Regions from separate parts of the uncultured Vagococcus sp. genome, predicted to be linked through region 1. Evidence: riboswitches for the same ligand, from Rfam matches in the RefSeq annotation. Region 1 holds a riboswitch; each other region holds the start of a gene.
The links. A riboswitch is a leader RNA that binds a small molecule or an ion and turns the genes downstream of it on or off. The one in region 1 is predicted to bind magnesium.

Region 1 (4,543 bases):
CGAAATTTAAGCGGAACGCGCTGTTCATCGATCATCAACGCTATATGAGTCAGAAGGTATCTCAAAATAAAGGCGATTCCCCCAATGCCAGCGGTAATGATCACCGGCACCCCACTAGCCAAAAATAAGACAGTCGCTAAAATAATCAGCATCAATGCGCCGCCCATATTTGGCTGAATTAACACCAATAAGACGTAGGCTGAACAAATGGCCAGAGGTTTTTTATAACGGTATTTTGCTGGTTCAGATATGGGATGGTGGCTAAAATAATTCGCCAAGTATAAGACAAAAACCACATTCACTATTTCAGACGGCTGGATGTTAATTCCTCCGAGGGGAATCCAGCGTTGAGCGCCACCGACACTAACACCTAACGGGGTAAACCCCACTAGGATTAGCAACATAAATGATAGCAACATATAAAATCTCAGCATATTTTTAGTGAAGAGCAATTCAAAGCGAAAGCGATAAAAGAAATAGGCTGTCGCCATTCCAATCAGTACAAAGACTAATTGTTTGATTGCTTTTCCACCAATAAATTGATTTTGACGCATTAATTCAAAGGAGCTGGTGCTATAAATCATCAAGACCCCTGTGGCACATAAAAAAAGGTAAGGAAAAACAATTAACCAATCAATAGTTTTTATTTTTTTCACGGCTCTTCCTCGACTTTTTGGCCTAAAAATCGATGCATTTCATCGCTATTAGCTTGAAAATCCAATCGTATAACACTTCCCGACTCAGTATTGTCATCAAATTCCCAGGTGTCTTCCATAGGAATGGCTAAAGATTGCAGGTCTTTTTGCTGACCGAGGACAAAATCACTAGCAATTGACATTATGCTTGTGGCTGTTAGATTCGTATCCAAATAGCCTAAAGAAAGACCTAAAACTTTTGGTAGACGTGCAATATTAGCTACATCGACTGCTTGTTTAGATAATTCGCCTATGGCTTGATCTTGTCGTCTCACACGGCCAAAGTCGCTTTCTTCATCTTTTCTAAAACGAACGTATTGCAACAAGGTATTGCCATCCATCCTTTGATTCCCGGTTTTTATTGATACTCCATCTAACTCAATATCCTTTTCTGCGTCGATTTCCACCCCTTTTGGAAATAGTTCGTTAATTAAATCTGTAAACTCCGAAAAAGTTAAGGCAGCATAATATTCGATTGGTAAATCAAAATTTGCTTTTAAGGTTTCTCGCATTAATTCCGGTCCACCATAGGAATATGCCGCATTGATCTTATCCTCTCCATAACCAGGAATGTCCACGTAACAATCACGCATAATCGAAATCAACTTCGGTACCTTCGTCTTTTTATCATATTGGGCAATCATCAAGGTGTCGGCACGCCCCAATTCATCATTGGAACGCGCATCAGATCCTACTAACATAATATTGACTTTACCTTCTTCGGCCTGCTCACCTTTAAACACCGGCAACTCTGACACTGGCGAAGGGTTCTCAGCCTGTTTAAACCCTTGGTACATGGTAATAGCCCCATAGGATACTACCCCAAGAACCATCACTAATAAAATAATGACAATGGTCTTAAAAATTTTCATTCCTTTGTTCATATTCATCTTTCCTTCCACATCTCAGCGCGTCATTAGTTTCATACGCGTTTTTTTAATTAGATGCAAATCATTGATGAGACTATCTTCTGACGTCGTGATGCCCTTTCGTTTAAGAAAATTGATCACAAAAACCCTCACTAAAATAATAGTGAGGGTTTCGAAGAAAGCACACGAAATAAACGAAATACTCTTCGTTGAGTTTTAGCACTATACAACGTAAAAAGCCATGCTTTTAGCTACTTGGGGAAAAGCCTTATTTCGACCAATCCTGTCCTACTCATTGGCGTCTCTCGACATTTTTGAGCAGTAGCCTGTGTTTGTATAGGAGCCTCACCTAACAATTATTATCTACGTTCAAACTATAACAATCTCGTTATTTAATTGCAAATTTATTAAGAACCATTAATACATTACTATAGTTATTTAAACTTCCTTATAGATGACAAGATACAATCAAAAGAAGCTCTCTCTTAATAAGAAAAAACAGTCACTAACACGTCATTAGTAACTGCCTCATTCTTTATTTTTCTAACTTTTCACGAATCTTCTCTTCTTGGCCTGCAATGCGAGCATAACGATAAAAACGTGATTTAGCACTTTCAATGGTTAAATCGAAAAGTTCTTCGGAAAGCTCTGGGGCAATCCCAGATAAAGTTGAAAAACGAGTTTCCGATTTCATGAACTCTTTCATTCCAGCAAAATTAGGTTTCTTAAAATCCAAGGTCATTGGATTCTTGCCTTTTTCAAGTAATAAAGGGTTGTAACGATAGAGTGACCAGTAGCCAGTGTCAACAGCTTCCTTCGTATGTTCCAGTGTAATTCCTCCCGAAATCCCGTGAGCGATACATGGTGTATAAGCGATAATTAGAGAAGGTCCCGGGAATTTTTCAGCCTCTTCGATGGCTCGAATCGTTTGAACTTGATTAGCACCAGAAGCAATTTGAGCGACATAGACATGACCATAACTCATGGCGATAACGCCTAAATCTTTTTTTGCTCCCCGTTTACCATCAGAAGCAAACTTTGCCACCGCAGATGTAGGCGTTGCTTTTGATTTCTGACCACCCGTATTGGAATAGACTTCATTGTCCATCACCAAAATATTGACGTCTTCTCCACTGGCAATAATATGATCGATCCCACCAAACCCAATATCATAAGCCCAACCGTCGCCTCCAATCATCCATTGACTCGGTTTGGCAAACAAATCATGATTAGCGTATATATCTTGTAACAATGGACTTAAGCTCGCTTCAGCTAAGGCAGCTTTAAGCTTCTGAGCTCTCTGTTGCGTTCCTTCACCCTGATTTTTATGGGTCAACCAGGCTTGTAATAACTGGCGAAGTCCCTCTTCAAGATCCTCACTTAAAACATCTGTCACTTTAGCCGCTAAATAGTCCCGACGCGAATTGTTGGCTAAGTACATGCCATAGCCGTACTCCGCATTGTCCTCAAATAAGGAATTAGACCAAGCTGGACCTTGTCCCAGCTCATTGGTCGTATAAGGCGTGGTGGGAGCTGCTCCGCCAAAAATAGACGAACATCCTGTTGCATTAGCCATCATTAAACGATCCCCATACAACTGTGTTAACAATTTAATATAAGGTGTTTCGCCACAGCCTGAACAAGCTCCGGAAAACTCAATTAAAGGTTGCTCAAACTGAGAGCCCTTAACCGAATTTTTCTTAACAGGATTTTCTTTTGTTTTTAAGGTCATGGCAAATGCCCAATTAACGGCTTCTTCTTTTTGCTCGCCATAAGGTTTCATTTCCAATGCTTTGCCTTTGGCGGGACAAGCTTCTACGCATAAGCCGCACCCTGTACAATCCTCTAAAGAAACTTGAATGCGATACATCAACCCGTCTGCGCCTCTCATTTCTCGCATGATAAACCCTTCCGGTGCCTCTGCTACTTCCCCCTCGTCAGCCAAAAAGGGCCGAATTGCCGCATGGGGACAAACAAATGCACACTCATTACACATGGTACAACGATCCACCTGCCACTCAGGCACCTCCAAAGCGACGCCTCTTTTTTCAAAGGCCGCAGTTCCTAATGGCATCCGACCATCTGTCATATTATTAGCTTTTAAGTCGCCTACACTTAGAGAATCGCCTTCTTGCCGATTGACTGGCTCGACTATGTTAAAAACAAAGGACGGCATATTATCTCGTTTTTTCTTCGGTTTTTCCTGAGAGTCCAGCCAAGTTGCCGGCACCGCTATTTTTTGCAGTCGCGGAACCGTCTGGTCGATGGCTTCATTATTTTTTTCAACTATTCGTTGAGATTTTTTTCCATAATTCTTTTGAACTTCAGCTTTCATCAAGGCCACTGCTTCCTCATATGGCATTATTGCCATTAACTTAAAGAAAGCCGCTTGCATCACCGTGTTAATCCGTTGACCCAATCCAATCTCTTGAGCGATATCAACTGCATTGATAATAAAAAAATTGATTTCTTTTTCAGCTAACTGCCGTTTTAATTTTGCAGGTAGATTGGTTGCCAATTGAGTCTCATTCCAACTCGTGTTCAGTAAGAAGGTTCCCCCTTGTTTCAACCCTTTTATCAAGTCATACTTGTAAATATAAGAAGGATTGTGACAGGCTACAAAATCAGGATTTTCCACTAAATAGGTCGATTGAATCGGCTCTTTACCAAAACGTAAATGCGACAAAGTTAAACCACCTGATTTTTTAGAATCATAAGAGAAATAACCTTGAGCGTATAAGTCCGTGTGATCTCCGATTATCTTAATAGCAGATTTATTGGCCCCGACTGTCCCATCAGATCCAAATCCCCAAAACTTGGCTTGAAAGGTCCCCTGAGGTGTTAAATCTAACTTCTCAGTCTCGGGCAGCGATAGCCCTGTAACGTCATCTACGATTCCGATAGTAAAGCGTGGGGTCATCTTCTCTTTTGGTAACAATAAATGGTCATAGACACTGACTAATTGATCTGGCGTCACGT
Region 2 (4,543 bases), on a different contig from region 1:
GCTTTAGACGAGTTAGAGGCTATGGGTGTCATCATTCGTAAACAGGGGAGTGGCACTTTGATTAATGAAGGAAAATGGGGGATTTATACCGGGGCGTCAACTAATTGGCGGAGTTATCTATCGGGTGCCTTTAACCATCGTGACCCCTATTTGGAAAAAGTCAGTCAATTGGCAAAAAATCCTGGGGGTCGAGTGATTGACGCCTATACAGGAGAGCTTCCATTGGAGTTGATTCCCAGTTTAGCTTTACCGAGTATTTCTTGGAATGATTTTTTAGTTGAGGAGAGTCTTCAAGATGAGCTAGGTTATTTACCGTTGCGGCAACAAATTGTAACTCACTTAAATCATGAACGAGAATTGTCATTAACAACCGATCAATTGTTGTTGACTTCAGGAGCTCAACAGGCGCTTTTTTTAATCATCCAAGTCTTACTCCAAAGTGGCGATGCTGTAGCAATTGAAGAGCCATCTTCTTTTTATCCTCTGCCTATCTTTCAAGCTGCTGGAATTCGTCTTTATGGAGTTCCAGTTGACGGTCAGGGGATGAAGGTGGAGCTACTAGAACAGATGATTATCAAACGTAAAATAAAGATGGTTTTGGTTAATCCCAATTTTCAGAATCCAACAGGGTCAACGATGTCACTGCCTCGGAGGAAACAACTTGTGTCACTATGTCAGCAGTACCAAATTCCAATTGTGGAAGACGATGTTTTTAGTCAATTGTATTTTTCTGAAAAAGATAAGCCGGTCTTATTAAAGCAATTGGACAGTGAAAATGTGATCTATATAGGGTCGTTGTCTAAAATATTGGGAGCAACTACTAAAATTGGCTGGTTAAGTGCACCAGTTAAGGTGGCTCAGCAATTGGCTGAAGCCCGTAAAGAAATGGATTTCACTTTAAGTATCTTCCCTCAGGTGCTGGCGTCCAGTGCCTTAAGCAATCGCCAGTTTGATCAGCAAATCAAGGTGCTGCGCCAGGAGCTAAAACGTCGTCGGGACGTGTTAATCGGTTATTTAAAGGAGTTTTTGGGGCGAGAGGTTAGTTATGTTGTTCCAGAAGGAGGTTACTATCTGTGGTTGCAAGTTGAGAAACGGACATTAAAACAAGGAGACTTTGATTTTTTACTGGAGCTGGGGGGGTTAGTTGCCCCAAGTTTTACCTTTGGGGTGAATCGCCAAAGCCTAAGAATTAATTTTGCTAGGTTAACCCATAAGGATGCGCTTAGGCTGGTTAAATTGATTCATAAGATGATTTATAAAAGTTAGGAGAACGGTGACTTCTTAAAGTTTAGATCCGAAAAAAAGATGTTGTTAAGTTGTAGGGTGTCTTTTAGTTTTTTTGGGGAGGATTAATGTAAAAGATGGGAAAAAGGAAGGTTTTTATTTGACAGGTGAGGATTTAGCGCCTATAGTTAAGGGGTACCTAAAATAAAAACCAAATAATCTGTTAGGTGAGGCTCCTATATGGAAATACGCTGCTGCCCAAAAATATCGAGAGATGCCAATGGGTCAACTGGAATTGTCGAGAAAGGCTCTTCTTAATGTAGCTGACAGTAATGTCTAAGCCATATAGTGCTAAAACTCGACGTTGAGATTACTTTTTTGCTATGCATTATAACCTTGTTTAGCGAGCACTTCTCACGCCGAGAAGTGCTTTTTGTCTTTTTTTTGAGTAAGGACCAAGATGTTCCCTTTCAGAAAAATGATCTTTAAGTAGACATAGGGTTTTAGAGTTAAAAAGTAAGTTTCGAGATTTTAAGTGTTTTATCTTAAATAGGAGTAACTGGAAAGGGTGAGGGAAATGTCACGACAAGCGAAACAAGAGCCAGCAGAACCAGGTAGTAGTCGACAGCGGAGAAAAAAGCTAATTCATTCCCGAACCAATAAATTAAAGGCAGCCCTAAAATAGTTGGTTGAACGTACTTCAGATCTTATTTTATTTATTAAACTATTTAGCCAAGTGGCAGCCCTTAGTTTTTTTGTTAAAAAGGCTTAACTTTTTTCTTCGCATGAAAGTGAGGAAAAGAACATGATGAATTCAAGGAAAAATACAAAAAAAACAACTGTACAAATAAACCGCCAAGAGGCGAAAGATTCAGAACTAAAAAAATTAGCAGCCTTATCTGAAAGAGAACTGATGATGGAGTTTCGGACATCGGCTGAAGGGCTAACATCTGCCGATGCTGGGAAACGTTTAGAAGAACATGGACCTAATGAAATTTCTGCTCAAAGTCCAACACCTGCATGGAAATTATTGATGCACGCCTTACAGGATCCCTTTGTTTACGTCCTTGCTCTGCTCTTAGTAGTGTCAGCTGTAACAGGTGATATAGATGCCGCACTCATTATGGGTGTGATGATTTTCTGTAGTGTGATTATTAAATTTATTCAGGATTATCGATCTCAGAAAGCCAGTTTTGAGCTTAAAGAAATGATTGAGAACACCTGTGCAATAACTCGAGATGGTGTTACCACCGAAATACCGATGGATGAAGTAGTTCCAGGAGACATCGTGACCTTGTCGACAGGGGACATGATTCCTGCAGATGCTGTTCTTATTTGGACCAACGACCTATTCGTCAATCAGTCCTCTTTAACAGGCGAGTCAATGCCAGTAGAGAAGTTTGTTGATCCAGGAATTGATGTGAAAAAGATTCAATCCGACGACATTACGGCCTTGGATATGCAGGATTTAATTTTTATGGGAACGGACGTTTTAAGTGGTCAAGGGAAAGCGATTATTTTACGAACAGGGGAAGGCACTTTTTTTGGCGATATTGCTAAAAGTGCTAGCGGCAAACGAGGCGATACGGCTTTTGATGTAGGAATTACTAAAGTTAGTCGTCTTTTATTGAGAATGGTTGCAGTTCTTTTTCCAGTGGTCCTGTTGTTAAATGGCTTTACGAAAGGAGATTGGAGTCAGGCTTTCTTCTTTGCCATCGCTGTGGCTGTAGGGTTAACACCAGAAATGTTGCCGATGATTGTCACCAGTAATTTGGCCAAAGGGGCCATCAGTTTATCTAAGCAAAAAGTAATTGTCAAAGAACTGGCTTCCATTCAAAACTTAGGGAGTATGGACGTTCTTTGTACAGATAAAACGGGTACAATCACTGAAGATCGAGTGGTTTTAGTTAAGCACGTGAACCCCTTAGGTGAGGTAAACGATGACGTTTTAAACATGGCGTATTTAAATTCCAAGTACCAAACAGGTTGGAAAAACCTGATTGATCATGCGGTGATTAATTACTATGATCAAGCACCAGAGAAACATAACTTTACAACTGTTGAAAAAATCGATGAGATTCCTTTTGATTTTTCTCGTCGTCGTCTGACTGTCGCCGTTGATATTGATGGTCACCATGTGATGGTGACTAAAGGGGCAGTGGAAGAAATGGAAGATATTTGCACTCACGCTGAGATTAACGGTGAACTAGTCAAGTTGACTCCTGAATTGCGAAAAGAAATGCGCAGTGTCAATGTTAAAATGAATGAACAGGGCATGCGAGTCATCGCGGTTGCTTACCGTCGGGATGTCCATACTGAACCTGTTTATACGGTAAAAGACGAGACCGACATGATTTTGATAGGTTTTGTTGGTTTTCTTGATCCGGCGAAACAATCGGCAGTAACAGCGATTGCCTCCCTTCATGAACATGGAGTCAATGTAAAAGTATTAACTGGTGATAATGAAATTGTCGCACGTAAAGTCTGTAAAGATGTGGGAATTGAAGTGGAAGAGGTTCTTAATGGTTCTCAGATTGCGGAATTATCTGATGAGGAACTAAGAGGAAAGGTAGACGGCATTAATTTATTTGCCAAACTTTCTCCTATGCAAAAATCACGAATTATTAATTTGTTACAAGAAAATGGCCATACAGTTGGCTTTATGGGAGATGGCATCAATGATGCTCCAGCTCTGCGAAAAGCTGATGTGGGTATTTCAGTAGACACGGCGGCCGATATTACCAAAGATGCCAGCTCAATCATCCTCTTGGAAAAAAGTCTCAACGTTTTGGAGCACGGAATATTAGAGGGACGTAAAGTCTTCAGCAATATGATGAAATACATTAAAATTACCATTAGTTCCAATTTTGGTAATGTGTTTTCTGTACTAGTTGCCAGTGCCTTCTTACCATTTTTACCAATGCTCTCGATTCAGTTGTTAATTCAAAATTTGATTTATGATATTGCCCAATTAACGACGCCTTGGGATAATGTGGATGAAGAAGATATTTTAAAACCCGTTTCATGGGAAACTACTGGGTTACTAAAATTTACACTGTGCATTGGACCTGTTAGTAGTATTTTTGATATTGCAACCTTCTTATTGATGTGGTTTGTATTTGGTGCTAATACAGTAGCTAATCAAGGGCTCTTCCAAGCCGGTTGGTTTGTTGTTGGGTTAATCAGTCAAACGCTAGTGGTTCATATTGTGAGAACTAAAAAATTACCATTTATTCAAAGTAGAGCTAGTTTTCCACTGGTACTGTCAAGTTTGATAGCGATTGTCGTAGGTTTGGTGTTAGTCATCAGTCCCCTTAGA
Region 3 (4,543 bases), on a different contig from region 1:
AAATTTAAAGGTAGCATCCCAGAGTCCTTAGGGAATTTAAAGGAATTAAGCATTCTATATTTGTATTTTAATTCACTGAGTGGGGCAATTCCGCAAGGCTTAGGAAACTTGAAAAAGTTACGGGAAATAAATGTGAGCTTTAATCAATTAATCGGTTCGATTCCTGTATTTCCAGATGGTCAATTAACTAAATATGACGTGAGTTATTCTCAGGTCACTTTTAATGATCATAGGACGCCGACCTTTATTCCAAGAGTAGATGAATACGGACGAACCTTGATTGTTAAGAACCACAGCAACACGGGTAAGCCCTATGTTGAATGGCATTTAAATGGCCATGAAAAACTGCCAGTCGTAGTGGATCAGACGGTGATTAAACCTTTTGATCCAGCGAATCGTGGATTCTTTAATCTTCACGTTAAGGCCACTTCAGACGAGTCAAAACTGGCTCTTTTCCCAGATCATCGCTATCAGATAATCAGTCAAAAAACAGGTGAGGTCGTCTATGAAGGACTTGCTAATAAGTCAGTGGAAGTGGTGGCTGATGTGGGAGAATCATTTGAAATTATTATGGATGATGCGCCTAATAATCCGAATAACTGCTTTGTGATTAAAGGCACGCCACGTGAGTTAACAATTATGGGCACACCTAAAACCCTATCTCTAACATTAAAAACCGACAGTTTAGCGATGGAACCAGTTGGATTAAGTGGGAATGATCGATTGAGAATTCGTGATAACCGACTAGGCGGCAATTGGCAATTGAAAGTTAAACCGACTGAGTTGTCGAGCGAAGCTCATATTTTGAAAGGGTCTTATCTGTATACCAATCAAGCCAATCAATTGATCGAACTTCCTGTGGGAATTTACAAAGGGATTGAGGAAGGGAAAAGCAACGCCAGTACGGAGTTTATTGATGTGATAAGTGGCTGGGAGTCAGGTCGAGGGTTGCGGTATCAATCCTTTCAGATGGGGAATTATAAAGGCAACTATCAGGGGAAACTGGATTGGCAGCTGGTTGATGCACCGGGGATAGAGGATAAGTGAGAAAAGTAAGTTTATGAAAGGCAAAGGATGTTGTTTAACTGTAAAAATTAATGGTTAAACCGGTGTGATATATCGTAATCTAATAAAGGTAACAAGGTCAGGCACTCTCGTTATGAGGTATCTGACCTTGTTTGTCTTACATCGTCATTGTTTGTTTCGTACTGCCGACCACAAGACCAGTTTTTTCTTCCCACCACTGATTGACTTCTGCGACGTATTGAGTTGGAAAAGGTGCCAAAATATCACTGAAGTTAACGTTTTGTAAATGAGCATAAGGGAATGACATCATTAAATTGTGCTTAAGTTCGGCTAATAAATTGTAGTATTGGAAGATGCCAAAATAGGTTTCTTCCGCATCATTATCCAATAAAATCCCAGGGACTCGTTCAAAGATAAAGCCGAAACTACGCATCATAAACGTAAAGGCATCCATTTGCTCCGGTTCGATGTGTTCCACGTTTCGCAGTAGCTGGGTGTGAGCGCTTAAGGCAGCACTCAATTCTTTTTTCAGTTCCAGTTGTTCAACAGGGTAAGTCATGTAAATTCCTCCTTATTTCTGATGAGATCTGCTTATCGAAAGCTGTGGGCTTAGTTTAAGGGAATTAAGCCCGCAGCTAAACTTACTTGAATAGTTGACCAAGCCAACCTTTTTTCTTAGGTGGTCTGTCAGGTACCTTGGTTTCTTCCACATTAAGTGCGTCAGGTTGGTGATCGTATTTTTCTGTCACACTAATGGGATCAATATCGACTGCTTCTTCGCCAGCGTAAACTAGGCCAATCGCCTCAGGTTGTGCTTGATTTTCTGTATCCACAATTTTAAAGGAACAGTTGGCTTTTTGACTGGCGACCATATAGGTATTTTGTAAATGAGGGGCTAGAGCGGCATTAATCAGAACTTGGTGGTTTGGATTTTTTGTCAATTCCTCTTTGAAATAAGCCAGATTATTGGCTTTTGACATTTCAGCAAGGGTCATTGATAAATAAATTCGTTCCCGAAAGGTGCCTAAGTATTTTCGCTTTTCATCAGGCTTAATCTGTGGTGCTCCGTACATCCCTTTTTCTAAGTAATCTTGAACATCTTTGGCCATAAACATCCCCTTCCTTCTGTCTCTTCTTTTGTTTCAATTATAGCACATCTCGCGCCCCAGTAGGCTTATGAACCTGTTTTACTGGACATTGGCCTGTTTAGCTATGGTAATCTTAGAAAGAAAGTCAAAACTGTCACATATAGTCGAGTTGATTCGTTATATAGAGTGAGAGGAGGTCGAAGGATGAAAAAGAATAAATACAAGTACGCTCAGGCGAATTGGCTTACTTGGATAGTCATGGTGAAGATAAAGGCTTTTATAAAATGCCCAAGATTGAACCACAGGAAAAAAGAACCATTCACTTCGGTTATTTTGTTGATGAAGAGCAGCTTTCAAGTATGTTTATTAATCTTTTCTACTATGGTGGTGTCTCGGATAATGTGGAAGATCTCGGCGCAAACGATCGCTGGTGGGTCGACATTCGCCAATAATGACAGTAGCAAAAGCATCTAAAGTTGTTTTTCACCCTTGACTTTTATAAAGGACCTTGTTATAGTTAACCCGAATTAGAAAACTTCATAAGATTTGTTAGGTGAGGCTCCTATACAAACACAGGCTACTGCCCAAAAATGTCGAGAGACGCCAATGGGTAGAACAGGGATTGTCGATCTAAGGCTTTTCATAAGGTAGCTAAAAGCGAACTGCTTTTTACGTTGTATAGTGCCAAAACTCAACGATGAGATCTCTAAGCGGTTATTTTGTGTGCCTTAATTTCGTGCTTATAAACCTTACGTTGAGTTTAGCGTAAGGTTTTTTTGATGTTTTTTAGTAATAAGGAAGGTTAGGAAGAGGTGGTTAGTAATGGACGATCATTTACCGAGTTGGCAGAAGCAGGAAAAAGATGAGAGCGATGAGGATGATTATGGTCCTTTAATCGACCATGTCATTCCGACCAATTAAAACAGGTCTCTCATTTTTTCCAATAATGTCCCATGTTTAAGTTTGTTTGCCTTGCTAGCTGTGATTAATCAGCGTTAGCAAGCCAAACTGATGGTTCAAGCAAGGAGGAACGGATATGTCAGCATTATGTGATGTCATTGTGTTTGGCGGAATAGGCACTCTTTTGTGGTACCTGTGGTTTGGAAGAAAGTTGAGGGGAAAAAAATGACAAAAAGATTAGCGACTGTTGGACAAGGGGATAAGGTGTATCAATTTTCAGCGTCTAACAGTTTTAAACGAGTAATGAAACAATTTGGTACATCTGACAAGGGGTTGGATGGGGATGGTGTCCTGGTGTCTCGTCAGCGTAATGGGGCTAATGTTATCACGACAGAGAAACAGGATAGTTTATTTATGAAAGCACTCAAGGCGTATATTACGCCGTTTACCATGATTTTACTGGCATTAGCAGCCATTTCATTTGTGACGGACTATGTTATTGCGCCACCGGCTGAAAAAGATATAACGGCGGTGCTGATCATCAGTACAATGGTGGTTGTTAGTGGTAGTTTGACGTTGTTTCAATCAGTCAGATCGACCAATGCCGTAGAGCGCTTGACTAAAATGGTTAGGGTGACGGCGACAGTAACCCGTAACAACCATCAAGTAGCCGAAGTCCCAATCGAAGAGATTGTCTGTGGAGATATTGTTAATTTATCTGCGGGAGATATGATTCCGGCAGATGTCCGCCTTTTTCAGGCAAAGGATTTATTTGTCAGTCAATCGGCAATGACGGGAGAAAGTCAGCCAGTGGAAAAACTGGCAAATGTGGAAAAGGACACGCAAAAATCCATGACTGATTTTGTGAATATGGTTTATATGGGAAGCAACGTGGTCAGTGGAAGTGCCAAAGGAATCGTGGTACGTGTAGGTGATGACACTCTTTTTGGGGACATTGCCCAAGAAGTCAGTAAAAAGAAAGGCTTAACCAGTTTTGAACTGGGGATCAGTTCTGTCTCGTGGCTCTTGATTCGTTTTATGTGCATCATGGCACCGACGGTTCTATTAATTAATGGCATAACGAAAGGGGACTGGTTAGAAGCCTTCTTATTTGGACTATCAGTGGCAGTTGGTTTAACCCCTGAGATGTTGCCGATGATTGTCACCACTAATTTAGTGAAAGGGGCCACAGGCATGGCCAAGAAAGGCACCATCATTAAAAATATTAACGCCATTCAAAATTTTGGTGCTATCGATGTTTTGTGTACCGATAAGACGGGAACCTTGACCCAGGATCGGATTGTGCTGGAATACCATTTAAATGTTGAGGGTATCGAAGACGATCGGGTTTTACGTCATGCTTTTTTTAATAGTTATTATCAAACTGGATTAAAAAATCTTTTGGATGTGGCGATTATCGATGCGTCAGATCGAGAGTTGGAGATTGAGAAGGATGATTATGAAAAAGTCGATGAAGTGCCCTTCGATTTTGAACGTCGGCGGATGAGTGTGGTTATTCGTGATCCTCT

Region 2: another riboswitch for magnesium. It lies ahead of mgtA (magnesium-translocating P-type ATPase); the one in region 1 lies ahead of RWN13_RS00230 (LCP family protein).
Region 3: another riboswitch for magnesium. It lies ahead of mgtA (magnesium-translocating P-type ATPase); the one in region 1 lies ahead of RWN13_RS00230 (LCP family protein).

What each region holds. Positions count from the first base shown of each region.
Region 1 is NZ_CAUQJB010000001.1:50,877-55,419, forward strand. Features, by position in the region: gene RWN13_RS00225 (FtsW/RodA/SpoVE family cell cycle protein) at 1-656, opposite strand, end outside; gene RWN13_RS00230 (LCP family protein) at 653-1,579, opposite strand; M-box (ykoK) riboswitch at 1,759-1,928, opposite strand; partial or broken gene nifJ (pyruvate:ferredoxin (flavodoxin) oxidoreductase) at 2,103-4,543, opposite strand, start outside.
Region 2 is NZ_CAUQJB010000002.1:114,560-119,102, reverse strand. Features, by position in the region: gene RWN13_RS02430 (PLP-dependent aminotransferase family protein) at 1-1,266, shown strand, start outside; M-box (ykoK) riboswitch at 1,437-1,601, shown strand; gene mgtA (magnesium-translocating P-type ATPase) at 2,030-4,543, shown strand, end outside.
Region 3 is NZ_CAUQJB010000022.1:22,645-27,187, forward strand. Features, by position in the region: gene RWN13_RS15990 (hypothetical protein) at 1-1,047, shown strand, start outside; gene RWN13_RS15995 (hypothetical protein) at 1,184-1,585, opposite strand; gene RWN13_RS16000 (YueI family protein) at 1,668-2,135, opposite strand; gene RWN13_RS16005 (hypothetical protein) at 2,363-2,566, shown strand; M-box (ykoK) riboswitch at 2,653-2,824, shown strand; gene mgtA (magnesium-translocating P-type ATPase) at 3,240-4,543, shown strand, end outside.